One region of the Candidatus Defluviilinea gracilis genome, then DNA from elsewhere that is predicted to be linked to it. Evidence: riboswitches for the same ligand, from Rfam matches in the RefSeq annotation. Region 1 holds a riboswitch; the other holds the start of a gene.
What was found. A riboswitch is a leader RNA that binds a small molecule or an ion and turns the genes downstream of it on or off. The one in region 1 is predicted to bind cyclic di-GMP.

Region 1 (16,176 bases):
CACCAATGCCAATAACGGCGACGGGTATTCACTTATTGGGCGACTCGCATTCGGGAAGGTGTAATTCCACAACTCGGCGGGGTCGGTCTGCGCGGCTTCGGCGAGCAGTGCGTCACGCGCATAACCGAGCGGCTCGTCCACAACAATGAGAATCTTCTCCCCTCGTTGCAGTCCCATGCAGGTGTGGATGACATTCGTCGCCCATCGCGGTGTTTCAGTTTTTTCTGTCATTGGGAATCCTTTCGTTTACTTAACCAAATTTCCTAATCCATCATACAGTCGCATTAACAGACTGGACACTACATACCGTATTTGGCGAGCAACTCTGCATTGGGGATCGCAATCGAAACGTGATGTCGAACGATGCGCCATTCCCCGTCTTCCCTGTGAAAAAGAGCCGCCCCTCTTCCAGTTGCCACGTCAAGCACATGCGCGCCACTTGGAATATGCGCCAGTTCAACCAATCGGCGCCCAAAATGAGAAAAGAATCTGGGACCGACATGATCGAATGTATTCGCGACTCGGTCGAAAAGACCCGACACCCGCTGTTTTTGTTGTGACGTTTCGGAAGATTCATTGTTGTTCGTCATAATTCTCCTCTTACTGGGGCGACATTTACATTATTGGATCAATGACGCAAAGTGCCGATCGAGTTCCTCGGCAGATTGACCGAACTGCTCTGGGGTATAGCGATGCGCGCCATGCTTATCTTTGGGGTGCTGGCTCATGAACGTCTTTAATCGTTCTTCGTATTGAACCGTCCATGAAACGCCAAAATGAGAATAAATGTCTTTGACGGTTTGCATGGGATCCGCCACCATTTGATCGTATTGGACATCCAGGACAGCATTGTTGACTACGGGATCTTCACGGCATCGCCGTCCGCCCTCCAGATAGCGGGTGTACATTTTCTTGTTGGTCTCCGCCATGCGCTTCACGTTGAGATCGCGAGTCGCAGCCCGATGGGCGGAATAGAACATGCTGTTTGCGCTGGTCAGGCAGGTGGTTGGGTTGCGATGCAATTGGATGATTCTGGCATTGGGCACAGCCGACAGTAAAGCGTCAAGATGATGCGTATGATCGGGCGCTTTCAAAACCAGCCGTTTGTCAGGGGTTGCCTGTTGCTGGACCTTTAGAAGCAAACCGTATTCTTCGTAGCATTTTTTCTGATCCTGGGCAACGAGCCATTCGGCGTACGAAAAGACAGGCGTAACCACCCAAAACGAAACCGAATGGAAAGTCAGCGCCTGCATCCAGATGCACTCCTCCTCCGTGTCTTCGCGGATGACATGCTTCGAATCCATTTCGGGAAACATGGGTCGGCGAAACTCCAGTTCCCAGCGCGTCAATGCCAGGCGATCGTCTTTTTTTCCGTCAATAGCAAAGGGACGGTAAAGCCGCCACATGGGAATCCCCGTGTTATCGGGATCGGCGGAGAGCATACGCTGTAGAATTGTGGTGCCAGACCGCGGGACCCCAACGATGACAAAAGGCGGGTTGATCTCCGAACGGAAAACGTCGGGCTTCCGTTTCTGCGCTTCGACAAACAACAACCGCTGGCTCAGATTACTGAGGAGCACCATGCGAGCGCCAAACCTGCCGAAGAAATGCAGGTTGGCGTCCTTTTCAATGGACTGCAACAACGTGTCGAGCCCAACGCGGTAATACGGATCGCCAAAATCGCTCAAGCCCGTTTCGCGTTCGGCAAGTTGATGCAATCGTTCGGCGTCCATTCTAGTGAGCGGTATCCCCAACTTCTCCATACCCGAACCCAGAGCATCGATGATTCTGTACCGCAACGGCATGGGAGCGTAGTTTGGCAACATAAGCACCTCCTTTCATTTCTTCAATCCATCCCGCAATTGACTTGCGAGACCGGACAACTCTTCCAACTCCGACTCATTCAAACACGACCACGGCAGGAAGAAGAGCCGTTCCGTCTCCGCCTCGACCTCCACCCGAACCTGTTTGCCCGCTTCGGTGGCTTTGACCACGCCCGAACTTTCCTCCACCCACCCGCGCCGCGCGAGTTCCCTCACATCCTCCGCGTGGACTTCCTCCGTCACGCCGCGACGGCTGAGTTTGCTGTGCAGATCATCGAATGTCAGCGCGTCGTTCTGTGAGAGAAAGTCGAGCATTTCCCACGTGTGGCCCTCGACTCCATACGCGCTCCATGTGGGAATGTAACAATCGTCGCGGTGACCCTCCAACAGCAGGAAGTGGGCAACAACGCCATCGAGTGTCGCGAATATTCCCGCCCGCTCGTAGAGGTCTTGTTTGGCTTTTATCAAGACATGCGCGGGCGGTTCAGGAAAGCTAAAAGCCGTGTCTGAAATTCTGGCGAGAAGATTGCCAAGCGTCTGCAAAGACTCTTTGGGCATGGGAGCGAGAGCCGCCATCAATTCATTCCCCTCTTTGATGAGTCGAAACGCGGCGGTTCTTCCCGACTCGGTGGCGCGATATTTTCCCTGACCATCAGATACCAAATATCCCTGCTGAACTGCGGCGGTCAACCTTTCATCGTTCGCCTGTGCGAGTCCGTATGGAAAACACCGCATGAGCTGGGCGATGGTAAACAGATTAGTATCGAACAGCCAAATCGCCTGCACCCAGTTGTAGAAATTGTCAGGCAATGAAAGTTCCTCTGCGGCTTTGTCTGCGGCGGGATAGGCATAATTGCCAAACAAAATTTCAGAACTTTCTTCGAGCGCCGACCAAACAGATTTCAGGTTCATTCCTCAACTCCTTTTCTCAACTCAAAGCCAACTCAATCGCCTGTTCCGTTGACAACGCGCAACCGTCTTCCCACATGGACTGAAAATCCCCGCCCGCCTCTTCCCGCTGTGCAGACAGAAGCGCGTCATACTCCGCCGTTTCGAATTGCATCCGCGTCAGATAGATGCGCCCGCGCAACGCCTGCGCCGCGCCCAACAACAGAATTGCGTTTCGTGTTTGCGAGGATTGCGCCAGCGCGTTCGCCAATCCCTCCAGTAATGACGGGAGTTGGCTGACTTCTTTCGAGTCCTTCAAGCGCGATATTCCCTCTCGAAAATGTTTTTGCGCTTTGGGCAAGTCGCCCTGCGCCAACGCGACGCGCCCCGCCACATCGAGCGCGCCGATTTCTGCCGACATTTCTCCCACCTCATGTAAAACCTTCATCGCCTCCTGAACGATTTCCTCTGCGCGCGCCGCGTCACTTCCGCCGAGAACATGCCGCGCCCACACCGAGAGAGTCAAACCCAAACAAATACGGTCTCCCAGTTGACGAAACAACATCACGCCCTGCTCCGCCGCCATCTGCGCCTGCTGAACGTCGCCCTGATTATGGGATGCGATGCTCAACGTCTGCAAAGCAGTAGCGACGCCGTGCTTGTCGTCCAAGTCACGATACAACGCCAGGCTTTCCTCCGCGGAGGCGCGCGCCGATTCATCGTCGCGCCGCGCTAACGCCACCTCAGCCAGGTTTCCATACGCGCCCGCGATCTCTTTTGTGTTTTCCGCCTCGCGGAACAACGACAGACTCTCGCGATAGATTTCCTCCGCGCGCGCATACTCGTACCGTTTGAGCGAGCATCCAGCCAGCGGTCCCAATAACTGACCGATGAGAAGTTTTTCGTTCAGTTTACGTCCGTATTCCAATGCGCGGCGGTAAAACGATTCAGCCGCTTCGAGATCGTTCTCGAAATACTCCTTGAAGAGTCCCTGCGACACAAGCCCCTGCGCGATGCCCCGCGCATCCTCAAGCGACTCGGCAAGCGCAAAACCTTCGTCTTGATGCGTTTTCCATCCCTCCGCATCGCCCTGACGCGAAGCGAACAACGCTCTCGCAAAGAGCGCTTTCACGCGTAACGATGTCGGCGGAAGTTCCTTCGTCGCATCCATAAAAATTCCCAGCCACTTGCGCGCCTCCGTCAAATGTCCATGCGTATCCCAAAATTCCCTGAGCGCCACCGCGATCCGCAAACCCGTTTCAGGTTGAGACTTAAGCGACCACTCCAACGCACCGCGCAGGTTATCGTGTTCCGCTTCGAGCCGCGCCAGCCATTGCTTTTGCGCGCGTCCCTGCAAGCCGTGTTCGGCGCGTTCGGCAAGCCCAGCAAAATAGGCAAGATGCGCGTCGCGCAGTGAAGCGACTTCATCGGTCTCGAACAATTTCTCGCGCGCATATTGTCGGATGGTTTCGAGTCGGCGGTAACGGGATTCGCTTCCGCTATGCTCGACGTTGATGAGAGATTTATCCACGAGACGAGTCATCAACTCCAGGATGTCCAACCCGCTTCCCCCTGCGGGGACGATGCGCTCCTCACCGCAAACTGATTCGGCGGCGTCGAGCGTCCACCCGCCGACGAAGACCGCCAGCCGTCTGAACAAGAGACGTTCCTCTTCGCTGAGGAGTTGGTAACTCCAGTCTATCAACGCGCGCAACGTCTGCTGGCGCGGCAACGCGGCGCGACTCCCGCCCGTCAATAAACGGAAGCGGTCGTCCAATCGTTCGGCGATTTGTTCCACCGAAAGCGCCCTGACGCGCGCCGCGGCTAACTCTAAAGCGAGGGGAATGCCGTCGAGGCGGGAGCAGATTTGGGCGACCAATGAGGCGTTCGCATCCGTGAGTTGAAACGTCGGCAGGGTCAGAGTCGCGCGTTGGACGAATAACTTCACCGAGTCGAACGTTTCAAGATGTTTGATATCCGTCGCCTCATTCGGCGTCGGCAGGGACGGCACGCGATAGGCGACCTCGCCCGCGATGCCCAACGCCTCGCGGCTGGTGGCAAGGATGCGCGCGCCGCGGCAGTTCTGCAAAACCGTGTTCGCAAATTGCGCGCAGGCGTCAATGAGATGCTCGCAGTTATCGAGAATCAGCAGGGCTTCTTTGTCGCGCAGCCAATCCATCACTACATCCATCAGCGGACGCGAATCCTCCACGCGCAGACGAAGAACATTCGCCACCGTGTTCGGAACCAGCGCAGGCTCAGAGATGGGCGCGAGTTCGATGAGCCACACGCCGTCTTTGAATTGTTCAAGGAGGCTGGATGCCGCTTGTAATGAAAGTCTTGTTTTGCCCGTTCCGCCCGAACCAGTGAGCGTGAGCAAACGCGATTGCTGCAACATTTGAGTCGCTTCGAGCATTTCTTTTTCGCGCCCGATGAAACTTGTGAGTTGTGTGGGGATGTTGTTCGGGAAAACATCCAGCGCGCGCAAGGCGGGGAAATCGCTTTGCAAATCAGGCGCGACGACTTGAAAGATTCGCGCGGGCTGGGGAATGTCTTTGAGTTTGCGTTCGCCCATGTCTCGCAGGGACACCTCCGCTGGCAGTTGTCCGCGCAGGAGAATCTCGCTCGCGCCCGATAACAAGATCTGCCCGCCATGCCCCGCCGACATCACGCGCTGGATCATGCTGAGCGTGAGATAGCCGCGATATTCTCCGTTGCGCGCTTCGGCTTCGCCCGTGTGAATCCCCATGCGGACTTTTAAGAGCAAGGATGAATTATGAAGGATGAATGATGAATTCGTCCTTCCGCCGTCATCGTTCATCCGTGAAAGCGCGCGCTGACCATCTATCGCCGCGCGAAGCGCGTCGCCCGCTGTATGAAATGCCACGCAAAATGAATCGCCGATGATTTGGAAGATATGACCGCGCTTCGATTCAATGGCTTCCTTCAACATGGCGTGATGTTTCTCACGTAGCGACTCCCACCTGTCAGGATGCGCCTGCGCGAGTTTGGTCGAACCTTCGATATCAGTGAAGAGGAACGTGACGGTGCCGGAGGGAATGTCTACCATCAAGTTTTCCGTTTGACTCATTATAGGTCAACTCGGTTGATTTGCCTCCCACCAGTTTTCATATTGGGTCTGTTATTCGGATACTTTTGCTCGCCTTTTTTCCAACAACTCCTGAATGCGATGATGCTTCTCGCGCGAGAGTGGGAATAGCCATGCGAGGATGATCGTCCCTGAAAGCATGATCGCCCCGAAGGGTGAAACCAATAAGCGGATCATGCGCAATGCCGAGTCGCTTTGCGTGAATTGAAGCGCGCCCTCAGGAGGAGAAACATAGCCCGACCAGCCCAATGCCTGCAGAGTCAAAAAGAGGACAAGCGCCCCGGTCAACTTGCGGATGAGCGTGCGGATGCCGTAGAAGATTCCCTCCTGCCGCCTGCCGGTCCGCAGTTCATCCCATTCGATCACGTCGGCGAACATCGCGTCGGGCAATGTGTACGCGGCTGAGATGCCGATCCCTGCGAGGGCGGAGAGCGTGAATAATTCCATCGTGTTGCCCGGTTGAATCAAATAGATAAGAAATGTGACGACCACCCAGAGGATCATACCGATCGCGTACGCTTCCTGCTTGTTGCGGATCTTTGAGATCCATAACCAAATCGGCACGAACAGGATGCACACCAACATGAGGATGCCGAAGAACGCGGATTCGTATGCCAGGTCAATGCCCAAAAATTTGACAGATGCCAGCAAGTTTCCGTTCGCCACCCAATAAAGTAAAAAGTATGGAAAAACCACAGCCACCATATCCACTGCCGACCAGTTCAGCATGTGGATGCCGACCGCATAGCGAAACGGGATGTTCTTCCATGCGGCGCGTAATGTTTCTCGAAAGGGCAGGGATTCTTGCTGTTCGGGCGTGGAAGTTTCCCGGAGCAGAAGCCCGATCAACAGCAGGGGAATCGCGCCGACCGCGCCGAATAATGCGCCCACGGTCATAAATCCCTGTTGTTGCGAGCCGCCCGCCTCGATCACCATGTCAATAATTGTCGGCGCGGCGATGACCATGGCAAGCGCGCCGACCAGTTGGAAGAACGATCGGAAACTCGTCAGGCTGGTGCGTTCGTCGTAATCGGGGGTCAGTTCGGGGGTCAGCGAAAGAAACGGGACCGAGACGAGAGTCGTCAACGTGTCGGAGATCATGAAGGAGAGAGTCACATAGATCAACAACGCGATCTGGTTATCCCAATTTGGCGCAGACCAAAGAATGACGAAACTCAAGCCGAAGGGAATGGCGAACCACAGCAAAAACGGACGCCGCCTGCCCCAGCGCGATTGCAAGCGGTCGCTGAGGATGCCGATGATGGGATCGTTCACCGCGTCCCAGACGATGCCGACCAGCGCGCCGAAAGAAGCCAGACGCGGTTCCAGCCCGACCACATCGGTGAGATAGATGGCGAGGAAGATCGAGCGCATCATGCCGATGCTCGAGATGCCCCAATCACCTGAGCCATAGAGCAATTTGATCCACATTGGGAGCCGCTGATTTGAGTTGTTGTTCATCTGAATTTGAGGATGCAAGTGTAGCACGGAGGGATGTATACAGGTAGACACGGAGTTACGTAGACAAGTAGACACGGAAACACGTATACAAGAACCACTTGTTTACGTGTGTACCTGTCTACCTGTTTACTTGTTTTCGCCCGCCCCCATTGCACTCCTGTAAGCCGTTATAACCGAAATGCAAAGTGAAAATCTGTAACCTTCTGCTATACTGCGATTAACAAAATCCGATAAGGGCAAACCCGTCGAAAGATGGGGACGCAAAGCCATGGATCTACCGTCGCGCATCGCGCGACCATGATCGCCAGGTTGCCGAAGAAATAACGCTTTGTTTATTTCCGCGAGCCTGGCAGTCCTTTGCCCGGCTCGCTTTGTATCGGGTCAAATTCAATTTGTTCGATAAAGGCAAACCCGCCGAAAGGCGGGGACGCAAAGCCATGGGTCTACGGTCACATGCGAGTGTGGCTACGATTGCCAGGTTGCCGAAAACATTACCTAACCATTAGGTTGCTGTTGAGCGCTTTTATCGAAACGGAGGTTTCGAATGGCGCTCACTCAAAAACATATACGCTGGCTCACGCGAGCCGGTATTCTGCTCAGCCTCGCCGCATCGCTTTTGCTGAATGCGATGCCCGCGCTGGCAATGAAGAAACAAGACGCCGCCGCGCTACCCAATTTTTCAGAGTTTGTTCAATCCGTTCACACCGGGGAGGAAAATGTAGTGCGCGGCGTCTATGTTCCGAATGTGATGGCGTATCGCGTGGCGCAGCAACCGCTCGATAACCCGGGCTTTCTTTCGAGTAAGGAGGACCGCGTCACTCAATTCCGTATGGCGGCAGGGTATGGCACGGTAGGGCTGGTGGCTCACAATTACCTCGCCGGTGAATCCTTCTTCAACCTGGAAGCCGGCGATGAAGTGCGGATCGTATACGGCGACAGCAAGGTGGAAACTTTTGTTGTGTATGAGATCCTGCAATATCAGGCATTACAACCCAACAGTCCCTACAGTTCCTTTCAGAATTTGGACCGCGATGAAACCCTCACGGTCAACCAGATGTTCAAGCGCGTCTTCGTGAGCGATGGATACGTCACCTTTCAGACCTGCATCGAAAAAGACGGTATTTCGACCTGGGGCAGGCTGTTTGTGATCGCCATCCCTAAAGCGGAATATGAGGAACTTTGGGAAGCAAATGGTTTGTGACCTCAATGTTCCATGAATCAGAAAAGCCGCCCAATGTTGAGCGGCTTTTCTGATTCGTGAAATGATCTTTACTTTTCCGGCGTGACGCTTACCAGCACAGCTCGCACCATGCGGCGGTGGGTGTAGGTGTCGGTCTCTGCGATGTAGTTTTCGCAGGTGAGGAGGGTCAACCAGGGTGTTTCTTCATGTTTCAACGCGGCTTTTGTGTTGCTCGGCAGGATCAGGGCGCTGGCGGTTACTTCGAATGTGTAAACCTGACCGAATGCGTGGATCTTGATCTTGTCTCCGTATTGCAGGTTGACGAGGTTGGCGAACGGACCGGGGTTGTTGTTCGCATCCCATACGTGACCGGTAATGACCGAGTTGCCATCCCAGCCGGGGAATGCCGAACCGTTGAGCCAACCGCCTTTGTTTCCAAGCCATGACACGTCCCATCCGTTCTTTGTTTGCGGAATGCCCACGATCGGGATCTTTATTTTGAGGCGCGGGATTTCCATCCAAACGTCGGTGGCGGCGTATTGCTGATCTGCGGGTTGCTCCGGAAGTATGGTAATCTTCCCCGGCGCGAAGCCCGTCACAGGGATAAGGAATCCGGATCCCAGGTTTGAGTTATTGCCGCGTCCATTACCGTCGCCGTCTCCGTCACCGCCGGGAACGCGCGGCACGACGGTGAAGGTGATCGCCGTATCGTTGAGTCCGTCGTTTAATTCGTTGCCAGCCACATCCAGGATGGAAGTCGTTCCGCATACGAACAGTCGATAATTGCCGTCCGTGAGACCGATCCCACCATTGATGACAAAGGTGGCGATGAACGGACCCGCTCCCGTGCCATTGCTATACGTGGGGATGGCGATCGGGATGAGTACATCATCGGCAATCAAACCGCCCGCGCATGAAACGGTATCGAAGGTTTCGTTGGGACCATCATCCACCAAGAGGTAGTTGGCAGGGTTCGTGGCAGACCCGAGATCTGTGTTGCTAACCTGATTCACGTCTTTGCTGAAATTCACCGTTATTCTCGTGGTGTTGCGTCCCGTTACGCCGTTGTTGGCGGGCTCGCTCCCGATCACGGTTGGGTAGCCGAGGTCGACCATCCAGTTGTACGATGCGGGGGTGGGGTCTGGGTTGCCGGCATCGTCGATCGCGCGCACTTCAAAGATGTGAGGTCCGCCTGCCAGCGCTAGATAATTTTGCGGGCTTGTACATGCGGCGAAACCGCCGCCATCTAGCTGGCATTCAAAACTGGCGGTGTCTGGTGATGGACTGGAGAAGGCGAACGCCGCGTCCACGCTGTTTGTGACGGCGGGCGGGGATGAATCGATATCGGTGTCTGGTGTGGAGGTGTCGATCGTCCAAACGTACAATGCGGGCGTCGGGTCGGTGTTCCCGAAGGTATCCACCGCGGCGACTTCAAAGGTGTGATTCCCCGCGACAAGCGGACCAAACGAATTGCCGGAGTTGCACGGGGCGAAAGGCGCGCCGTCGATGCGGCAGACGAAAGTGCCTGTGGCGCTGGTACTGCTGAACGTGAATATCGGGGTCAGGTCGTTATCTGGGTCGGGCGGCGTAGTGTCGATGGTCGTGTTCGGGATGACGATCTGCGTGAGCACAGCGGATACGCTCCCGAAGAAGTCGGCGTCTCCGCCATAGGAAGCGGTAATGTTGTGCGACCCGGAGGTGAGAGCGTTTGTTGTGAAGGTCGCTACACCGGCGTTCAATGCGCCAGTTCCCAAGACCGTCGCGCCATCGTTGAATGTTACTGTGCCGGTTGGAACGCCGGTCGATGCGGTAACAATCGCGTTGAATGTAACCGCTTGACCCAGAACGGAGGGATTCGCGTTCGAGGTGACAACGGTGTTCGAGACTGTTTGTCCCACACCCTGAACATACGGCGCGGAAGTGCTGCCGGCAAAGTTGGCATCACCGCTATACACCGCAGTGATGGTATGCGAACCCGCGTTCAACGTGTTGGTACTGATGGTCGCCACCCCGCCTGCCAGGGTCACGGTGCCCATTGAGTTTGCGCCATCGTAGAACGTGACGGTGCCGGTGGGCGTTCCCGCGCTGGAGGTGACGGTGGCGGTGAAAGTGACAAGATCGCCCACGCCCGCCGGGTTGTTGTCGGATGTGACGCCGGTCAATGTGGTTGCCAGCGTGACGCTGAGCGTGCCCGTTCCAAGAATTACGTTGTAGTTCGGGAGCCGGCCGCTCGGGTCGTTCAATGTGGCGGTGATCGGATAATCACCCACTGCCGCCGCGGCGGGCGCCCCCGCGCTGGCGTAGGTGACGGTGATCGGATCGCTGTTTTGAATGCCGGTGATCGTGCCGGTAAACGCCGTGAAGACCGTTCCGTACACTTTGGATTTATCTGCGGGCGTCACGGTCAGGTCGCGTTGAGTCACGGTGAGCGTGCCCGTGTTGGATGTGACGGTGTAGTTGTTGAGTACGCCGGCCGGCGCGTTCAATGTGGCTGTGATCGGATAGGCTCCCACAATGGCGGTTGCCGGCGAGCCGGGGCTTGTGTAAGTTGCCGTGATCGGGTCGCCATTCTGAATGCCCACGATCGCGCCGGTAAAGGCGTTGAACACCGATCCGTAGACCTTGCTTGCGTCCGTCGGGGTAACAACCAGCCCTCGGGTATTTACGGTGAGTGTGCCGGTATTCAAGGTGACAGTGTAGTTCCCAAGCCGCCCACCGGGGTCATTGAGAGTTGCCGTGATCGGATACGATCCAATTCCCGCGGTGGCTATGGCGCCGGCGCTGGCGTAATTGGCGGTGATGATATCGCCGCCTTGAATGCCGCTGATCAGGCCGGTGAAGGCGGTAAACGTATCGCCATAGACCTTTGTCTTGTCATCCGGGGTGACGGTGAGGGCGCGCGGTGTGACCGTCAATGTGCCGGGTGTGTATGCAAAGACATAGTTATCGTCGATTCCGCCGGAGCAGGTGATCGGGAAAGCGCCTACGTTGTTATGCGGAACGGCAACTTGACAAGTTGGCGGCGTATCGACGACTGCCGGGGTGTCTCCATTGACGAAGCCTGAATAGGTGAAGGTGAAGACCGGGTCTGGGCTTCCATACACAATGCTCTGATCGTTGGCTGAGATGGTGAGAATGGATAAGCCCACCGACAGCGTGCCTGTGTTGAGCGTGATGGTGTAATTCGGCAGTCTATTGTCTGGGTCGTTCAACGTCGCGGTGATGGGATACGTTCCCACCGGCGCCGCGGCTGGCGCGCCGGGGCTGGCGTAGGTTGCGGTGATGTTATCGCCGTTTTGAATGCCGGTGATCGTGCCGGTGAATGCGGTGAACACAGTGCCGAATACTTTGGACTTATTGTCCGGCGTGACGACCAGCGCGCGCGGGGTGACGCTTAACGTGCCGATGTTCAGAGTCACCGTGTAGTTGGGTAGACGGTTCCCCGGATCGTTGAGCGTGGCGTTGATCGGGTAATCACCGATGGCGGCTGTGGCCGGCGCACCGGGGCTGTCATAGGTGACGGTGATCGTATCGCCTGCTTGAACGCCTGTGATCGTTCCAGTGAATGCGGTGAAAACCGCGCCGTAGATTTTCGTCTTATCGGCTGGCGTGACGGTGAGGGCGCGCGGCGTCACAGATAGTGTGCCTGTGTTGAGCGTTACGGTGTAGTTGCCGAGTTTGTTGTCGGGGTCGTTCAAGGTGGCTGTGATCGGGTAATCGCCAACATTTGCGGTGGCCGGCGCGCCGACGCTGGCGTAGGTGGCTGTGATGTTGTCGCCAAATTGAATGCCGGTGATCAATCCGGTGAATGCGGTAAATACATCGCCATAGACCTTCGTTTTGTCGGTCGGTGTGACGATGAGCGCGCGCGGTTGGACCGTGAGAGTTCCATCCACATAGACAAACGTGTACGCGTCGTCGGAGCCGCCGGAACAAACGATGGGGTAGGTACCCACGTCGGTGTGAGGACCAGACACACTACAGGTCGGAGGCGTGTTGATTACGCCCGGTCCGTCACCGGAGGCGAATCCTGTGTAGGTGAAGGTGAAAGTCGGGTCGGGATTTCCATACGTGATGGTCTGGTTATTGGCGGTGACGGTCAATACGGAGGAGGTAACGGTTAGCGTGCCGGTGTTCAAGGTTACGTTGTAGTTGCCAAGTTTCCCGGTGGGGTCGTTCAAGGTGGCGGTGATCGGGTAGGTGCCAACGGCGGCGGAGGGCGGCGAACCGGCGCTGGCATAATTGGCGGTGATGTTGTCGCCGTTTTGAATGCCGGTGATGGCGCCAGTGAACGCAATGAACCATGTGCCGTATTGTTTGGTCTGATCGTCGGGGGTAACGATGAGGTCGCGTTGGGTCACGGTCAATGTGGCAGTTCCGATGGTGAAGTTATAGTTGCCTAGTTTATTCGTGGGGTCGCTCAGTGTAATTGTGATCGGGTAAGTTCCCACCGGGGCAGTGGCAATTGCGCCAGGGCTCGAGTAGATCGGCGTGATGGCATCGCCGTTTTGCAAGCCGGTAACCGCGCCGGTGAAGGCGCTGAATGTATCGCCATAGATCTTCGATTGATCGTCGGGCACGAAACTCAGGTCGCGGCGATTGACCGTGAGGGTGCCGATGTTTTGTGTGACTGTGTAGTTGCCCAGTTTGTTATCAGGATCGACCAAGGTGATGGTGATGGGATACGAACCGAACGGGGCGGTGGCGGGCGCGCCGAGGCTGTTGTAAACGGCGGTTATGTTATCGCCGTTCTGGATACCGATGAAAGAGCCGGTGAACGCGGTGAACACTTCGCCATAGAGTTTGCTTTGGCTGTCCGAGATTGCGGTCAGGTTTCGTCGCGTTACAGTGAGTGTGCCGGTGTTGAGGGTGATGTTGTAGTTGCTCAACATGCCGTCGGGGTCATTCAACGCGGCGGTGATCGTATAAATCCCTACATCCGCAGTGGCAGGCGCGCCAGCGCTGTTGTAAGTGGCGGTGATATTATCTCCATTTTGGATGCCCGAAATAACGCCGGTGAACGCGGTGAACACTTCGCCGTACACTTTGGTTTGATCGTCCGGTGTGACAGAGAGCGCGCGCTGGGTGACGGTTAATGTGGCGGCGGGCGCCGGGTCGATCGTGACGATGTAGTTGCCCAACTTCCCATCGGGATCGTCCAGTGTGACAGTGATTCCGTACACGTCGACAATGGCTGTGGCGGGCGCGCCGAGACTGTCGTAGATCGGGGTGATGTTGTCGCCTGCGCGCAAGCCTGTGAACGCGCCGGTGTAGGCGCTGAACACGCTTCCGTAGACTTTTGTTTGCGCATTGGGGTTGAATGTCAGACTGCGCTGATTGACATCCATTTGCCCGTCGCTATACACGATCACATAGTTGCTCAAGCCGGTTCCCACTGCGGCGCTGGGCGTGATGGGATACGTGCCAACGACAGCCGCGGAAGGAGCGCCTGCGCTGGTGAGAGTCACACTGGTGACGCTGTCGCCGGGCTGGAGACCGACCACGCTAAACTCTGTGCCATTAAACGTGAATACATCGCCATAGGTCTTGGTTTGGTCGTCTGCGGTAATGGTCAACACGTTCGTGCCAACGGTCATTGTGCCGTTGACATACGTGATGGCATAGTTTGACAGCCCTGTGCCGACAGCCGCGCTCGGAACGATCGGATAGGTCCCAGCCGGCGCGGCGGCGGGCGCTCCGGCGCTGGTCAACGTGACGCTCGAAACCGAATCGGTGAAGATCAAGCCAGTGGTGGTGAACTCGGTTCCGGCGAAAGTGAATGTGGTTCCGTAGATCTTGCCCTGATTGTCGGCGGTGATCGTCAATGCTTTTTGCAGGACCGTCAGGGTTCCATCCACGTATGTGAAATCATAGTTATCATCCAAGCCGCCGGAACAATCGATGATCCCGTTATACACGCCGGCATTGACGTGGGGAGTCGGCGCATCGCATGTGGGAGGCGTGTCGATATCCGCCGCGTCATCGCCGAGCACGAATCCGCTGTACTGGAAGGTGAAGACCGGGTCGGCATCGCCGTAGGTGATGGTCTGCGGATCTGCGGTCACGGTCAAGGTGGCTTTATTCACCACCTGGCTCACGATGTTTGTTGTGCTGGTGGCGAATGTTCCGTCGCCGCTATAAACCGCGGTGATGGGGTGGGTTCCCACCACGAGCGAGTTGATCGTTAGGGTTGCTTCCCCGCCGACGATTGTGTTGTCTGTGCCGATGACAGTTGCGCCGTTGTAGAAGGTCACTGAGCCTGTGATCACACCCGGCGAGCCGGAGGTGATGGTGGCGGTAAACGTGACGTTCTGCCCATAAATGGACGGGTTGTTATCGGATGTCAGCGTTGCAGTGGTGAAACGCCGGACATTTTGAACATACGGGTTTGAAGTGTTATTGCTGGTGGCATAGTTATCGTTGCTATTGACGAAGCGCGCCGAGATGTTGTGCGAGCCGAATGTCAGCGTGCTGATGTTGAATGTGGCGACTCCGCCGCTCAAAATGGTTGCTGAGCCAATTTGTGTTGAACCGTCCCATAAGGTGACGGACCCAGCCGGAATGCCAGTGCCCGGCGCCGTTGGAGTGACGGTTACCGTAAAGACCACCATCTGGCCTTCGGCGGAGGGATTTACATCGGAGGTAACATTCACCTGGGTTGGGGCAGGCAGAATGGTGTGAGAGACCGCTTCCGAATCCGTATTGAAGTTGGCATCCCCGCTGTAGCTGACCGTCAGCCCATGCGGAACAGGGGCTCCAAGGAATGTGATCACATTCAAATTGCTGGTGGTGATCAAGGCAACGCCGGCGGCATCGAGCGTGGCGGTGATATTTTGCGCAGGGTTGCCACCGGTCAATGTAACCGTGCCGGTTGGCGTCCCAGCCGCAGAGGAGACGGTCACCGTGAACGTCATCGGATGGCTGTAAAACGACTGACTCGGGTTGGCGGCGGTATGCGGCGCCGGGTCGACAGAAACCGTTGTCGTTGCTCGCGATGCCGCAACAGTGCGGACCACATCCGGCGCGGGGTTGTAGTCATCGTTGCCCGCTTGTGAGGCGGTCAGGGTGCAAGTCCCTGTTCCGCTTGTCATCGTGACGGTATTTCCCGCGAGCGTGCATACGCCGCTTGCCACTACGGTGACGGGCAAACCAGAAGACGCCGTCGGATTGATCACAAAGGTCGAGCCATATGCCCGCGGGCTGGAGATTGCGGGGAAGTTGATTGTCTGATTGCCCTTGATGATCGTCAGCGTAAAGTTCTGGGTCGCATCAGGACTAATGCCGTTGGTGGCGGTAATTAAGAAGTTATACACGCCAACCGTGCCCGATGCGGGCGCGCCGCCAAAGACACCGGTATTGGTATTGAAGGTTACTCCGCTCGGCAAGGGGTCGCCGCTTAGAGTAAACGTTGGCGCAGGGAAGCCGGTGGTGGCTACTGTGAAATTGCCGGCTGTTCCCACCAAGAACGTTGTGTTATTCGCGGATGTGATCGTCGGCGCCTGATTGACATTCTGCACAAGGATGGCGGATGTGCTCGTTCCAAAATTGGCATCCCCAACATAAACAGCGGTAATATTGTGCGAGCCAACCGTTAATGTATTGGTGCTGAATGTAGCCACCCCGCTGCCGTCGAGTGTTCCGGTGCCGATCACGGTCACGCCGTTACGGAAGTTGACTGTTCCAGTGGGAGCGCCGCTGGTTGATGTAACCGTGGC
Region 2 (16,176 bases), on a different contig from region 1:
CATGGTGCAATGGGTGCTCGACGCGCTCAGCGAATCGCAACGCGTCAAGAACGTCATCCTTGTGGGGCTTTCACCTAAAAACGAGCTGACATGCAAGAAACCGCTGCATTTCCTCACCAACCAGGGACGCATGCTCTCCAACATCGTGGCAGGCATCAACAAATCGGTTGAGTTGGATAAGAAAAGCAAATACGTGCTGATCGTGTCCTCCGACATCCCCGCGCTCAAAGCGCACATGGTGGACTGGCTCGTGGAGACCGCCATGGAAACGCAAGACGATCTGTATTATGGCATTTGCCTGAAAGATGTGATGGAAGCGCGCTTCCCCGGCTCGAACCGCACCTACACCAAACTCAAAAATATGGAAGTATGCGGCGCAGACGTCAACGTGACTCACGTCCGTATGGCGACCGAACATTTGGATACCTGGGAAGACCTGCTCGGCGCGCGGAAAAGCCCGCTCAAACAGGCGAGCAAACTGGGGCTGGGTTTGCTACTCTCCCTCTTCATGCGACAACTCACCATCGAAGACGCCGTTCGACGGATCAGCGAGCGCATCGGCATCAAAGGGCGAGCCATCATCTGGCCCTACGCCGAAGCCGCAATGGATGTGGACAAGCCGCATCAACTCGAACTCCTGCGCGCCGACCTGGCGAAGACCCAACGCAAAGCCGCCTCAAAGGCGCGGACCATGGCGAAGAGAACAACGAAAAAGAAACCCGCCGCGCCCAAGAAGAAGACGACTGTCTCAAAAACCGCGCGGCTCAAGCCCAAAGCCAAGCGCGCATGAGCCTCCGAACCATCCTTGAAAGGGATGCCCGTCTTTCCGATCAAATGCGCGTGGCTGAAAAGCCAGGCGCATTGCGCGCTGTAGCAGTCTTCTTCGCGCACTCCGGCGATTCATGGTTTTGGTGGATCGCCATGGCAATCTTATGGTCATTGGGCAATTCGTTTTGGAAAGAATGGGCGGTCATTCAGTTCGTCGGCATCGGGGGGCTGGCGGCGCTGGTGATGGGAATCAAATTCACTGTGCGCAGGAGCCGCCCTGAGGGCGAGTGGGGAAGCATCTATCGAAACACCGATCCGCATTCATTCCCATCCGGGCATGCGGCGCGTTCGTTCTTCATCGCGGTTGTCGCCGCGTGGTTTGGTCCCGCCTGGCTTGCCATACTCTTATGGCTGTGGGCGCCATTGGTCGCGTTGGCTCGCGTGGCAATGGGCGTGCATTATGTTTCGGATATCCTCGCCGGCGCGGTGTTGGGGGCGATCGTCGCCCTGGTCGGCTTGCAAATGTACGAACCGTTCTTCCTGTCCCTCTTCCGCTTCATCGGTTTCCCACTGTGGTAAAAGTCATTTCCCGTTCATCAGACTCGCCAAATGTTCCTCAATGTGCGCGAGATCGCGTTCCACCCAGGTCTGCAAAGTAAAACCATTCCCTAATTCTACGTGACGCGATTCGCGCGCCCATGCGGCAGATGGGAGTTGCCGCAAAAATTCAACCAGCGCTTCCACGCTCGCTACAAATCCATTCAACAAGCCTGCCAGTGATTCGTTCGCGTTGTAATGCTCCGCGGCATACGCGTCCCCGTCAAAATTTTGAAACTCGGGGTTATCCTCCAACGCCGCGCGGCGCGCTCGCAAGCCATACGCCTGCGCGTCCACATCGCGTATGTGCGCGGCAGTTTGATGCGCGTTCCAGCCGCCTTCCAGCAATGGGGCGAAGGGATCCTTCACCGCAAGACATTCACTGCGGAATTGCTTAGCCGCCTCGAGCAGGCGCGCAAGAAGTTTTTCCCGATAATCAAAAAGTTCCTTCATTATTCCTCATTCCTCCAACGACGCGAACATGGTTCCGACGATACCCTCGGCTGTTTTATATTGGACGCACAAACCGCTTCACTCCCCAGTTCAATCTGATTCGGCATGAGCAGGCTGATTCCACATCCTGAATATATTCGATGCGCCGCGTTCCGGCGAGCAACCGCACTGTGAAGAAAAATCACGAACCGCACACCGGCGCCTGATCGGGGTTTTCTTTGGCGTTCAACGGCAACCCCAAATAGGGCGACGGGTCCAGCGTGTTTTCGATCTCAATTTCATTTTTAAATTGCCCCGTCCCATCGTCTTCCACGATCGAAAAATGCAAGTGGATGCCAACGGGGTTGTTCGGGTCGCCGGAGTAATCACCCTGATAGCCGAGGAATGTCCCAGCCTCCACAGGGATTTCGGAAACGCCGGCGGGAAATTCTTCCGCAATGAAAGAATTGCCGAAACGATCAGCCATGTGGGTGTAGTAAAGCCAGATCTGCGCGCCGGGGTTCAGCGGGTCACTGGGCACGCGCACGATCACGGCAGATTTCCACTCCGGCAGGCGCGTGAGGTAGCCGGGGTATGCCGAAATCACGCGCGTAATGCCCACCTCGGTCCCGCCGAAGATATCGATGCCTTGGTGGGTGTGACGAATCCCAAAGGAATCGCCCCATAGGAAGCCGGCAAACCCGTCGGTGGGGAAGAGGAAAGGGGCGGGCCCGCATTGGGAACCGGCCGTCAGCTTCCACTTGGGATGCGAAGCGGGGTTGTCCATCCATGCGCGGAATTTGATCACTCGTTCGGCATTGGGTCGGTATATGAAGTAGGCGGTTGCGATCGCCGTGACCAATGCCGCGAGGAGGATGGAGATGATCAAGAAGCGTTTAGACATAAGGTCGAATTATACCTTTGGGCGTCAAGGCGAACCCAGTATGGTGATGTAATCGAGATAGATAATTTCACCGGAGGCGTGGGTGAGGGTAACGGAATGTTCGCCCGGTGATAATTTGGGGGATGACCATTCTGACCCAGTGGATTGGTTAAGGGTTTGAGTATTCCCATCGATGGCGATGGTCATGGTTCCCAACTGGGGGTCTGCCACATACCCAATGATGAATTGAGTTCCCGTGAAAGTAAAGGTTGCCGTGTCGTCGATGAGGATGGAGATGGAAAGGGTTTCTTCATATGCCGCGTCGACTGTTTCGCTGATCCACCCGCCGTCGTAAAGAATGAAATCGTCGAAATCGTCAATTTTGATCGCGGAGGATGTTGTCGCATTAGTTGTGGGCGTGCCAACCCCGCCCGGCGTGAAAGTAATAGGTGATGCGGATGTTGATGTAAGTGTTCCTGCTGAAACGGAGCGCGGTTGAGGCGAAGGCGTAATTGTCTGGTCTGAGGATTGCCTCGTTTCGATAGTAGGCAGTGTAGGGATTGTGGGGGTTTTATCCTTCTGGAGTTGGGTGGCTGAGGTAGGCTCTTTAGTCGAAGTGAGAGTTCCAAGGAACAGGAATTGAAAAGGCGTCGCCGTTGCTTCGGCTGAAATTTCCGCCTGCGGTTTTCCGAGGAAAAAAATTAATACGACAGAGAGCATCCCGACGATGGACAGTATGGCGATCCCAATCGGGATGATGATGTCAAGGTTGTCGATCAGTCGTTTGACCATATGCGGCATTATACCGAATGGATCCCCAGTCGACCACGCGGGGCAATCGCATTAGAAAATCTCCATGTTCGCAACATGACGCTTTGTCTGCGAATCCGCTACTCTTCGCCAACCTGCGCGAATTTTTCCGAGAAGGATTAGCGGACAAAAAATCCAAATGCGATCCCCCTCGTCGACCATGAAGCCGAATTCTGGCGTTGTGGCGCCGCGTCAATGCCGGTAACCCGGCAAATCGAACTGTTTCCTGAACTTTCATGAAGCGCTGAGAATGCAAAGAGAAGTATCTCAAAATCTCCGCGCATTTGGAGGCGCTCCAGAATAAAAGATTGCTATGACTTATGGGCATCATTTCATCCGAGCAAAAGGTTACACATTACTTGCTTTTTGCAATGAGTTAATTTATTATTAATCTGTCAAAAAGGCAAACCCACCGTGAGGTGGGGACGCAAAGTCATGGATCTTCCACCTTTCTGCGTAGGAGTTGGAAGACCGCCAGACCGCCATTGTATGTATGGCGGATATTTAATTAAGGAGGTGTCTCCTTTTCCATATCGAATAAGTCACAATTCAATCCACAGTCTGCAAGTCAAACTATAAGAGGAGTAATAGTTATGAAAGCAAAGTGGTTTCATGTAACAATGATTGCGGCGCTTTTAGTGATCGCAGTCGTCCCTATCGCAAGCGCGGCGCCTCCCGTTCCAGCCGACCCGATGCTCGGCTCGGATGTCGATAATGCGCCGCATCCGCTTGGTGAACGGCAATACGCCGCCACATTGAGGGGCTTGGAAGCGAAGTTCCATGGTAAGGCGGGGGATGGTAGTATTTATTTGGATGGGGGCGAACACGTCTACCCATTCTATAGAGACCGCTATGTCGAGTTGGAGCGTGAAGGTGAAGATACGATCTGGACCCTGCTGGGTCAGTTCGGCACTCAGATCCACTCCTCCTACGGCGATGTAGCCGGACCTCTTCACAATGAAATTCCCGAGCCCGATCGCGCGGTGGATAACACCACGATCTGGACAGCCGATTTCAGCCAAAGCATGTACAACAAAATGCTTTTTGATACCACCCCAGGCGCCAACTCGATGCGCAATTTCTACATCGAGCAGTCGTCCGGCCGGTATGCGGTTAACGGCACCGTGGAAGATTGGGTCACCGTGCCTTATAACGAGGCTCGCTACGGCGCAAATTATTGCGGAAGCATTGTCTGCGCGACAACCTGGCTTTTCATTCGCGATTCCGCCTCAACCTGGTATAACAACCAGATTGCCGCTGGCAAAACCCCCGCCGAGATCGATGCCTACCTGAGTCAATTCGATGTCTGGGATCGCTATGATTACGATGGCGATGCCAACTTCAACGAACCTGATGGTTATATCGACCACTTCCAGGCTGTTCACGCTGGCGAGGGCGAGGAGACCGGTGGCGGCGCGCAAGGCACCAATGCCATTTGGAGCCACCGCTGGTATGCCTACTATACCCTCCAGGGAAGCGCAGGACCTGCGTTTAATAAATTGGGTGGTCTTCAAGTTGGCGGATCTAGTTACTGGATTGGGGATTACACGGTTGAACCTGAGAACGGTGGCGTAGGCGTATTTGCTCACGAGTTTGCGCACGACCTTGGACTTCCCGATCTCTACGATACATCCGGTAACACCGGCGGCGCTGAGAACTCCACGGGCTTCTGGACTCTTATGTCCAGTGGTTCCTATGGCGCTTCTGGCAAGGCGGCTGACGGTATCGGCACCAAACCGATTCACATGAGCGCATACGAAAAGCTGTACTTGGGCTGGTCGAATGCCGCGGTTGTAAACTACGACGAGACAGCCTTCTTGAAGATGGGTCCCGCTGAGTTTAACTCTGCCGACCCGCAACAGCTTCTCGTGCTTTTGCCCGACAAGGAAGTGGAAAGCTTCATCGGCGATCCCTTTGCCGGAAGTTACTACTATTTCTCCGGCGCTGGGAATGATCTCGACAATAGCATGACCCGCGATGTGACCTTGCCCGCCGGCGCTGTGTCTCTTTCTGCCAAAGTGAATTATGACATCGAGACGGAATGGGACTACGCGTACCTCACTGTCAATGGCACAAACGTAGCCACCAACCTTTCCACAAATGACGATCCGAATGGTCAGAACTTTGGTGAAGGCATCACCGGCGCATCCGGCGGATGGGTGGATCTGACCGCCGATCTTTCAGCGTATGCCGGCCAGACCGTGACCCTTGGATTCCGCTATTGGACTGACAGCGCTGTCGCAACGACCGGCTTCTCGGTGGATGAAATCAGTGTGACCGGTCTTCCTGTCGATGGCGGCGAGACCGATCCGGGTTGGACGTACAGCGGTTTCTCGCTCACAAACGGCACCGTAACGCAGTCCTACGCCAACTACTACATCGCTGAATACCGCAAGTATATTGGGTACGACAAGTCTCTGAAGACGGGTCCCTACAACTTCGGCTTCCTCAATGATCCGAATAAGGGAAATTGGGTTGAGCACTATCCGTATCAAGACGGCTTGTTGATCTGGTATCTCGACTACTCCTTCGCGGATAACAACGTCGGCGACTATTGCTCTGCCGGCACATGCGGCGGCTTCTACCTGCCGGTCGACGCGCATTCCAATATGATGCTGCGCCCCGATGGAACGGCATGGCGCCCGCGCGTTCAGGCATTCGACTCGACATTCGGCGTCAACCGTGTCGACCGGATTTGTTTGAACGTCAACTCCGTCAAGAAGTGCTATGGCGGCTACCCGGGTAATTCCCGCTTCGACGATACGTTGGGGTATTGGGAAGCTCCCGATTCCTCCATCGGCAACAACGGCTGGTCGAGCGTTCCGTTGCCTGGCGTTGGCGTTACCATCACGGTCGTCAGTGAATGGAACGGCTGGGCATACGTGCTCGTCGCGCCAAAGTAAGATAACAGCAAGTTCAGAGTTAAAGATTGCGCCCCGAATGAATTCATTCGGGGCGCAATTTCTTAATCAGCCTGATGCGCTTATGGGATCGGTACGCCAATATTCGGTCCGGTGGTTGGTCCGATTGGCAAACCTTCTTCTTGATCTATGGCGGGGCAGAGCACAAAATTGCCGTTTAGATCGGTGTGATACGTATATTCCTGCCCATTGGCAGACAAATCGATTCGATAACCGGGCACCTGTCCTTGCGCATACATTTTACCGGGCGCGGGGCATCCCAACGCGGAATTGAGCCAGGTGACGGCTTGGGTGTTTACCAGCTCCACTTGCTCGACCGTGATTCCCAAAGAGCGGGCAAGATCGTTTTTCGCGATGCCGACAAATTTCTCTACCGGCGCGTTGGAAAAGTCGATTTTTTCTTGAGGGGTCGGTTGGGGAAGGACGCTGTCCGGAGTTGAAGCAACCTCTTGAGTGGGGACGGGTTGCGGCTCCTGCGGCGCGTCTAAGGCGGGTTCGCCAGCGCTCCCTCCTCCGCAACTCACCAGCAAGAATACGTTGACGATCAACAATGGAACCCAACGGTATTTCATGATACTGTCTCCTTTAAATGGGATTCGCTCAAAAGACAAGCAGTCGATCAATTAATCGACGTCTTGTCAGGCGAGAAGGTTCCTTGAATTGTAGTACGAAAATTCACCCCGATTTGGCAGAGTCCGACATTCTCGTATCCGGCGTTATTGCGCGACCATATTCCTTTTATTGCAACGTGTATAATCTGTTCATTCCAACACCGGAGAGACCTTGTGCGAAACATCTTCCAAAGAGCCGCTTTACTGCTGATCTTCCTTCTGAATGCCTGTGGAGCGAATGAGCCATCCGCTACATCCACACCACTGCCTTCAGAAACACCGGTCATCCCGCCGACTCTTACCGCAACACCGACCATTCCACTGGCGGTGCTCATCCTGCCGGCAAACCTTGACCCCGAAACATCGAACCTCTACCAAACTACGGTATACGATCTTACGCAAAGTTCAGGATATCGCTTCCAGGTGCGTGATTCCATCACAGAAGCAGACCTAACGGAACCAGGGCTAAAGATCGTGATTGCGCTTCCGCCCGATCCCGGTATTGCGGTTTTAGCCGCCGCCGCGCCACAAGTGCAATTCCTCTCGATCAACATCCCGGGCATTCTGCCCGGCGGCAACATCAGCGCGTTGGGGGGTGAAGGTCAGACCGGCCTCGCCGCCTTTCTGGCTGGTTATACTGCCGCGCTCCTCACCGAAGATTATCGCATCGGTATGATCATGCCCAAAGGGAACGCCGACGCGCAACAAGCCGCAGTTGCCTTTCGCAACGGCATGGCGTTTCATTGCGGATTATGCCGCCCGATCTTCTTCCCCTCCTTCTGCCTCGTGGAAAACCTGCAATCGTGCTACCCGCAGTTCGTGGAAATTCCGACGGATGAAGACCCCGCGCGCTATGGTCCATACGCCGATTACCTCATCCTCCAACGAGAGGTGGACACGCTTTTCGTTTACCCGGATGTGGCAGACCCAGACCTGCTGACATACATCGGCACGACCGGCGCGCTACTCATCGGCACAGCCACCCCAGACGAGCGCCCCGGCGGCTGGGTGATGACGATTCAGCCGGATGTGATCCAGGCAATTCAAAACGCCTGGTCCCAACTTGTAGCGGGGCAGGGAGGCGTCACGGTTCAATCTCCCTTGGGGCTGAGCGACGTGGACCCCAACCTGCTCAGCCCCGGAAAGCAAAAGGATGCGCAGGACATGCTCGATAAACTTCAACAGGGGTTGATCAACATCAACAACCCATGATCGAATCCAACACTCCCGTGAATGTTCACGGGAGTGTTGGACTTAGAAGGAGGAGGGAGAGAAACGCCAGGCGTAATACCTGTTTATGCTAACGGGCTTGAGCAAGCCATGCCATGGCTTTGACAACCAGCACGGCCGGGTTGACCGGTTTGAGCAGGTACTCATCTGCCGCCGACTCGTTGGCTTCGATCGCCAATTGGGCGGTGTTTGCCGAAACAAGCACGATAATAGGACCGCGGCTGGCTTTGCGCAACTCTCCAAGGAGTTCGACTCGCTCGTCCCGCGTAAGTTGGATATCCACCAACACAAGAGACGGGGCAACCAGACGGGCGGCTTGAATCGCATATCGCGGGCTTGATTCGCTGAGCACAATACAATTCCGCTGGCTGAAGAGGGCATCCCACGCCGCGACTGAATTCTGCTGATCGGAAACGATCAATACGGTGTGGAGAGGAATTGTATTTGTGTCGGTTTTCCAGGCTACCATTTAGATTTTGCCTTTCTAGTGTCTTGACGGGGAATCTGCCGGCATGTTACACTCGCGCCCGTACAAAATTTTCAAGGAAGGAGGCGCGACCCATGTTCTTCAGCAAGTTCACTGTTGGTCAACAAGAATTTACCCGACCCGGGATTGCGCCTGCTCATCGTTAGGATACTTTTTACGTATTCGACAGCCACGGCGTCCCCGTGGCTGTTTTTATTTCCCTCACCCTGGCTCTCTCCCTGTGGGAGAGGGGAAATGGAGAAAATCATGTCTGGCATTGCTACACAACTATTCGAAGGAAAAGATATTCGCTTCGGCCCCATTGACTTTGAGAAAGACCCCGAGGTCGAATCCAAGTGGACGCATGACGCTTCGTTCTTGCGCTTGTACGAGAGCGAGCCGGCGCGTCCCATGTCGGCGGCGATCGTGAAGAAGCGTTACGAAAAGCTCGAGAAGGATATGGAGGACGATAAGGACTTTTATCACTTCATGATCCGCGCGCGGGAGGATGACCGCTTGATCGGCAAAGCGATGATCCACCGTATCGAGTGGGCGAACGGGAACTGCACCATCCGCCTCGGCATTGGCGCGCCCGATGACCGCCGCAAAGGATTCGGCGCACAAGCGGCGCAAATGCTCCTCCGCTTTGCGTTTTCGGAGTTGAACATGTTCCGCGTCACTGCGTACATTCCGGAGTACAACGAGGGGGGACTGGCGCTGGCGAAAAAGTTCGGCTTTGTGGAAGAAGTGCGCCGGAGAAAATCTCTGGAGCGCGATGCCCGCCGTTGGGATTTGTTGGTGATGGGCTTGTTGAAGGATGAATGGGCGAAGCAGGCTTCCCCGTAGAAAGAAGCGAAGGAGAATAAGATGAACGATCTATTTCGCGGGCAACTTGTCCGCTTAACGTCGGAAGACCCCGAGTCGCGTTCGAAGATTCAGGCGAATTGGCAGCGCGATTCGGAATTCCACCGGTTGGCAGATGCCGACCCGGCTGAGATGTATTCGGCGCGCAAAGTAAAAGAGTGGGTCGAGAAAGCCGCTGAGAATGGCTTCAAACCTGAGCGGTACTATTTTTCGATCCGCGCATTGGAAGACGATAAGCTGATCGGGTTTTTCGTTTTATGGTGCGACCTGATCCACCGCGAAGTGTGGGTTGGTATCGGCATCGGCGAGCGCGAGTATTGGGGCAGGGGTTTCGGCACAGAGGCGATGAAACTGGCTGTGCGTTATGCGTTCATGGAATTGGGAGCGCAGCGCGTCTCGCTCGGCTTGATGGACTATAACCCGCGCGCGTTGAAGGCTTATGAGAAAGCCGGGTTCCGGCTCGAAGGGCGCACGCGCCGGGACGTTCAGCGCGAAGGGACGCGTCACGATTCGTTGTGGATGGGCATCCTGCGCGACGAATGGCTGGCGATGCAAAAGGCGGACGAATGAACGATCTTATCGTTGGCAAGTTGGTGCGTCTCGCGGCATACGACCCTGAAGAGATGGGCAAAGCCTTCTCACGATGGACGCGCGATTCGGAATATTGGCGGTTGATGGATACCGGTCCCGCGCGGATGCCCTCTGCAACCGGTGTGACAAAGCACATTGAGAAAGACATGGATGAACTCGACGCGAGCATCTATTTCTTCGGCGTGCGGCGTTTGCAAGACGATGCCCTGATCGGCGAGATGATCCTGCATGTGGTCAACTGGGCGGGCGGAGATGCGTTCGTCGGCTTGACCATCGGCGAGCGCGAGAACTGGGGCAAGGGCTATGGCACCGAGATGATGCGACTGCTTTTGCAATATGCATTTCTCGAAGTCAACCTGCGCCGAGTGACGCTGGCGGTGTTCGAGTACAACCCGCGCGCGATCCGCTCCTATGAAAAAGCGGGCTTCCGCCACGAAGGACGAATGCGGAAATTTCTGAACAAGGAAGGCAGGCGCTGGGACATGTTGTTCATGGGCGTCTTGCGCGAAGAATGGCTCGCGGAACAGTAGCGCAAGATTTATCTTGCGTTTCAAGGTTAGGAGAATATTGCATTGCGAGCAAGCGCGAAGGTTGAGTAGCGTAGATCGGTAAACAAAAGGAAAAAAACAATGAACGCAATTCTTGAAAAACAAAACATTCTGCCGCTCCCTGCGGGCTACACCGCGCGCGGCGGATATATTGACGATTACAAGATCGCTTTTGATCTGTTGAACCTTCATTCCATGCGCCTGAATGGGAGCGTGGACTTGAACGACCCTGAATTGCTCCGCCTCGATTGGCAAAACGAAGGATTCAATCCCGAGACCGATATGCGTATGATCTTTGCGGAAGATGGGACTCTCGCTGGGTTCATCGAATGTTGGATGACTCAACTTCCGCCCGTTCACCCCTGGATCTTTGGGATCGTGCACCCCGGTCACTGGGGAAAGGGAATCGGGAGTCATCTAAACTCATGGGCTGAGGATCATGCGCACATCGCATTAGAAAAATGCGCGACAGAGTTGCGCGTCGCGCCGCGCACAGGCACAGAGGCGCACAACGAAACCGGTGTTGCGCTCATGGAGGGACTCGGATGGAAACATATCCGCTCGTTCTATCGCATGGTCACAGATTTGGATTCACCGCCTGTTGTGCCGCCATTACCGGATGGGATCATCATCCGCCCGTTCGATCCTGAAACCGAAATGGAGGAAGTCTATCGAACGTTCGTAGATACCTTCAACGACCACTTTGGGTTTATCGAACAACCGTTTGAAAAAGGCTTTGCCGAATATAAACATAACATGGTCGAAGATCCCGGCTACAGCCCGGCGATGTGGTTCGTCGCTATGGACGGAGATCGAATGGCTGGCATCTGCATTTGCCGCCGCGAAGACGCGGAGGATGCCGAATCGGGTTGGGTGGGCGAACTCGGCGTGCGCCGCGCATGGCGCAAGCATGGACTTGGCTACGCCTTACTCAAACATGCCTTCGCCGCGTTCCATGCCGACGGCAAAAAACGCGCAGGTCTCGGCGTGGATGCGAGCAGTCTCACCGGCGCGTTGAAACTGTACGAACGCGCGGGCATGCGAGTCCAGCGTCAGTTCAATCAATACGAAAAAGAATTCCGCCCCGGTAAGGAATTGGCTGTGGTTGAAGTAACATGAAACTTGACAGGTCGCTGAAACCTACTGTTCATCAGCGGCTTACTCTATGAAGGCATGGTTAAACATGGAAACAAAACTGCAAACTGAATCAATATTGCTCGACCCCGCTCTCCGTCTGCGCCCGGCGCAATGGAGCGATGCCGTCGCGGTGACCGGTCTGATCCGCGATGTGCTGACCGCCGATGGCGACGAAGTTTCGATCATGACGCAAGAAGAACTGGAAACTGAATGGAAATCGGAAGGCTTCACCCTCGAAACCGATGCTTGGGTAGCGATAACCGCCGACGGGCGCGTGGTGGGATACGAAGAATTCGTCAGCCGCCACGCGCATGCCTACTTCAATGCCGATGGATATGTGCATCCCGATTTTCGCGGACGCGGGATCGGCGCGGCGATGTTGCGCGCGCTCGATGAACGCGCCCGCCGTGAAATGCAACTTGCCGACCCCGACGCGCGCGTGTACATCCGCGCGGGAACCAATGCCCATGATCAAAATGTGCGCGGAATGTTCGAAGGCGAGGGCTATCAAATTATCCGTTATCACTGGATGATGGAGATCGATCTCGCCGAAGCGCCGCAGGTCAAGACATTTCCCGATGGAATCGAATTGATGCCATTCGATGTGGACGCGCACGCTTATCTCCTTTTTCAAGCCCAGGAGGAAGCCTTTGAAGATCACTGGGGTCACACGCCGGGCAACTTCAATAACTGGCAGATGCGAAAAATAAGGCGTGAAGATTTTGATCCCTCGCTGTGGCATGTGGCGTGGGATGACGACCAGATCGCGGGCTTCTCGCAAACCCGCGTCCGCAACGGGATTGGCTGGGTGGGAGCGCTTGGCGTTCGGCGTCCATGGCGCAAGCGCGGATTGGCGGAGGCGCTTCTGCTTCACTCGTTCAATGAATTCTACACACGCGGCACGACGCGCGTCGGCTTGGCGGTCGATGCGTCGAATCCCACCGGCGCGACGCGGCTCTATCAAAAGGTCGGCATGAAAGTGGATGTCGAAGATATCATCGTTGAAAAAGAACTGCGCCCCGGACGCGAGTTTGAAATGCAAGAATAGGCTATACTTAATCAATATAAAACCTGACAGGTTTCCGCGAAGCCATGCTCGATCAAGTAATTCTGCTTCGCAGTCCACACTCCCGACTCGGTTCTTGAGAAAACCTGTCAGGTTTATTTCCCCACAAGGAGACACCATGAACATCAAATGTTCGTTTTGCCAAACACCCTACACCCTCAGCCGCGTGCAAATGCTCGACGCCCTGCAGGAAATGGACGCGCATAAACTGACTCACTACGACGCGCACTGTCCGCGCTGTCGGCGCGCCACACGTGTCGAGCGCAAACGCATGGAGATATTCTTCCCGAACTGGCGCGAGGCGTTGAAACAGTTCGAGGCGGAGATGCAGGCTCACCCGCAGAATGAGGCGCCTCTTCCCGCGCCTGAGCCTGCTCCTGTTTCCCCAGCCGAATCGAATCCTCAGCCGACTGTCGCAAAGAAACAAGTAGCCGAGAAAAAAAATCCTGCGAAGACATCGGCGGCAAAAAAGAAATGACCATCCGCGCTGTATTCTTTGACCTCGGCGGAGTGATCGTCCGCACTGAGCATCAGGCGCCGCGCCAAAGGCTCGCTGAGCAATTTGGCATGGATTACGAAGACATCGAGAAGCTCGTCTTCGGCGGAGGGTCGAACAGTTCGGCGGCGCGCGCCTCGGTGGGGGAGATCACCGAACAGGAACACTGGCTGAATGTGATGAAGGCTCTCAAACTGCCTGCCAACGAGGTTATGCGCGTGCGGGAGGAATTTTTCGGCGGCGACATCATCGACCGAAACTTGCTGGAGTTTATGCGGTCGCTCAAGCCGAAGCGCAAAGTGGGCGCCATCTCGAACGCGTGGGACGGTTTGCGCGCCTATATGGAACGCGAAAAATTCGCCGACGTGTTCGACTCCATCGTCATCTCGGCCGAAGTGAAAGTGGCAAAGCCAGACGAGAAGATCTACCGCATCGCATTGGATCAACTGCAAGTCAAGCCGAACGAAGCGGTGTTCGTGGACGACATGCCCGCAAACATCGAAGCCTGCGAAAGACTCGGCATGAAGGGCATCCAATTCACGGAAGTCGAATCCGTATTGAAGCAACTCAAATCCATTCTCTAGTCTCGAATCCCCAGTCTCTAATCTCCAATCTCTGTTTTTGTGAATCGCATCTCCCCATCCCGCGTCTACCTCTTTATCGAGTTCGCCGCCTCCGCGTGCTTCTCGATGATGTTCGTCGTCACATCATTGTATGAAGCGACCATTGCGGGGCTGACACCTGTTCAATTGATCCTCGTCGGCACGGCGCTGGAAATTTCAGCATTTGTGTTTGAAGTGCCGACAGGCATCGTGGCAGACGTGTATTCGCGCAGGCTTTCGATCATCATCGGCTATGTGTTGATGGGCATCGGCTTTCTCGTGGAGGGACTCTTCCCCGCGTTCATCCCGATTCTACTCGCGCAGATCATTTGGGGGTTGGGCTACACCTTCACCAGCGGCGCAACACAAGCGTGGATCACTGATGAGATCGGCGAAGAGGATGCCAATAAATTATTTCTGCGCGGCATGCGCGTTGGTTTATACGCGTCGTTGATCGGCATGACGCTTGCCGCGCTGGTTGGCGTGAACAATGTTGCCATGCCCATCCTCGTCGGCGCGGGGGGCGTACTGTCGATCGGCGTGATCCTGATCTTCATCATGCCCGAGAAAAATTTTCATCCCACCCCGCGCGAAGACCGCAACACCTGGCAACACATGTGGCATACCTTCAAACAGGGCGCGGAGGCGGTCCGCTCCAAGCCGCGTTTGATGAGCATTGTCGGCGTTGGGTTATTCTACGGGATCTACAGCGAGGGCTTCGACCGTCTGTGGGTAAAACATTTGTTGGATCAATTCAGCCTGCCGATTTTGTTTGGAAACAATCAAGTGGCGTTCTTTGCCGTTCTTCGCGCGGCAGGCGCGCTTCTGACCATCTTCGCGGTTCACGTTGTCGAAAAACGAGTCGACTCAACCAACCCAATCGCGATCGGACGCGCGATGTTTGTTGTTACCGCGCTGATCTCCGTTGCCATGTTGGGGTTTGCCCTCTCTCCTCTGCTCTTCCTCAGTCTCGCGTTATACCTCGTCCTCGACGCGTTGCGCGACGTTCGCATTCCTCTGCAAACCGCGTGGGTGAACCAGAAACTGGATTCAAAAGTCCGCGCGACAGTTCACTCGATGTTCGGTCAGGTGGATGCGATTGGGCAGATGCTGGGCGGACCCATCGTCGCAGTGATCGCCGCGGCGAGTTCCGCTGTCGCGTCGCTTGCCGCGTCGGGACTGCTGTTGACGCCCGCGCTGTTCTTCGTCAGCCGCGCCAACTCGAAGTCTGAGGATGAAGCGGAGGCGGTGTCCCCTCTCCTTGAAGAAGAGGGGTAGGGAAAGGCGACCGCTCTTGCCTACAGGTCGGAGCCGTTCAATTTGTGGTTCGTTCTCGCGTAGGAAATCCACATGATGACGGCGACCACAATGCTTGCAATGGGGATCATAGGCGTGCCTGCCCACATCCAATATATGCCTTGTTCGTCTCCTCTGATAGACAAGGGCAATAAGGTGAAGAAGATCGCGAAGCCCATATACCATGATCGTTTGGTCAGGAGTTTTTTCGTTCTTTCAAGTGTTTTCATTTCGTTTTCCTTTGTTAGATTGATCGGCGGCTGTTCAAGCGGATGTTCCCGCTTGAGCGCCAGTTTCGCAAATTCAGGATCTTGCTTGAAAAAATCCTCGACGAGGGCGCGGGTGTCTGCGCTCGCTTCGTCCGCAAGATAGACGGGTAACAGGTCGGTGATGATGTCGCGTGTGATTTTCATGGTTGCGGTTCCTCTTGTTCTTGCACGTATTCAGTCAATTTGATTCTCGCGCGGTGTACTTTGACTTTTGCCGCGGTAAGCGAAATATTCAACATGGCGGCGATCTCCTCGTAGGGCAGGTTGTGTCCAATCCTTAATATCAATGCCATACGATCCGCATCTGGAAGCGTTTGGATAAAACGCATGGCGGTTCGCACGCTTGCCGAATCTTCCGCCTGTTGGGCTGGGCGCGAATCAGATTCGATGTTCTCTTCGTCTAATGAAATCAACCTTTTCTCGCGCCTCGATTTTTTGTATGCCAGATTTTTTGCGATGGTCAGCAGGTAGCCTTTGACGGTCTCGGATCGGATTTCTGCGGAGGAGGTCAACGCGCGGACAAAGGTTTCGGCGGTAATGTCCTCGGCGTCCTGCGAGTTGCCGCATACCCAATAGGCAAAGCGGTACA

Region 2: another riboswitch for cyclic di-GMP. It lies ahead of AC16KF_RS11315 (immune inhibitor A domain-containing protein); the one in region 1 lies ahead of AC16KF_RS15260 (sortase, YLP family).

What each region holds. Positions count from the first base shown of each region.
Region 1 is NZ_DBNHEF010000078.1:59,077-75,252, forward strand. It holds gene AC16KF_RS15230 (aminopeptidase) at 1-231, opposite strand, end outside; gene AC16KF_RS15235 (nuclear transport factor 2 family protein) at 300-590, opposite strand; gene AC16KF_RS15240 (sulfotransferase family protein) at 621-1,826, opposite strand; gene AC16KF_RS15245 (helix-turn-helix domain-containing protein) at 1,839-2,735, opposite strand; gene AC16KF_RS15250 (adenylate/guanylate cyclase domain-containing protein) at 2,752-5,802, opposite strand; gene AC16KF_RS15255 (MFS transporter) at 5,854-7,281, opposite strand; cyclic di-GMP riboswitch class I at 7,507-7,598, shown strand; cyclic di-GMP riboswitch class I at 7,676-7,768, shown strand; gene AC16KF_RS15260 (sortase, YLP family) at 7,826-8,482, shown strand; gene AC16KF_RS15265 (sortase) at 8,551-16,176, opposite strand, start outside.
Region 2 is NZ_DBNHEF010000068.1:79,802-95,977, forward strand. It holds gene AC16KF_RS11290 (NTP transferase domain-containing protein) at 1-790, shown strand, start outside; gene AC16KF_RS11295 (phosphatase PAP2 family protein) at 787-1,347, shown strand; gene AC16KF_RS11300 (DinB family protein) at 1,351-1,818, opposite strand; gene AC16KF_RS11305 (M23 family metallopeptidase) at 2,000-2,701, opposite strand; gene AC16KF_RS11310 (hypothetical protein) at 2,726-3,472, opposite strand; cyclic di-GMP riboswitch class I at 3,883-3,977, shown strand; gene AC16KF_RS11315 (immune inhibitor A domain-containing protein) at 4,084-6,393, shown strand; gene AC16KF_RS11320 (hypothetical protein) at 6,474-6,983, opposite strand; gene AC16KF_RS11325 (hypothetical protein) at 7,197-8,234, shown strand; gene AC16KF_RS11330 (response regulator) at 8,323-8,721, opposite strand; gene AC16KF_RS11335 (GNAT family N-acetyltransferase) at 8,986-9,564, shown strand; gene AC16KF_RS11340 (GNAT family N-acetyltransferase) at 9,586-10,152, shown strand; gene AC16KF_RS11345 (GNAT family N-acetyltransferase) at 10,149-10,703, shown strand; gene AC16KF_RS11350 (GNAT family N-acetyltransferase) at 10,803-11,840, shown strand; gene AC16KF_RS11355 (GNAT family N-acetyltransferase) at 11,905-12,906, shown strand; gene AC16KF_RS11360 (hypothetical protein) at 13,043-13,402, shown strand; gene AC16KF_RS11365 (HAD family hydrolase) at 13,399-14,004, shown strand; gene AC16KF_RS11370 (MFS transporter) at 14,044-15,300, shown strand; gene AC16KF_RS11375 (hypothetical protein) at 15,321-15,731, opposite strand; gene AC16KF_RS11380 (RNA polymerase sigma factor) at 15,728-16,176, opposite strand, start outside.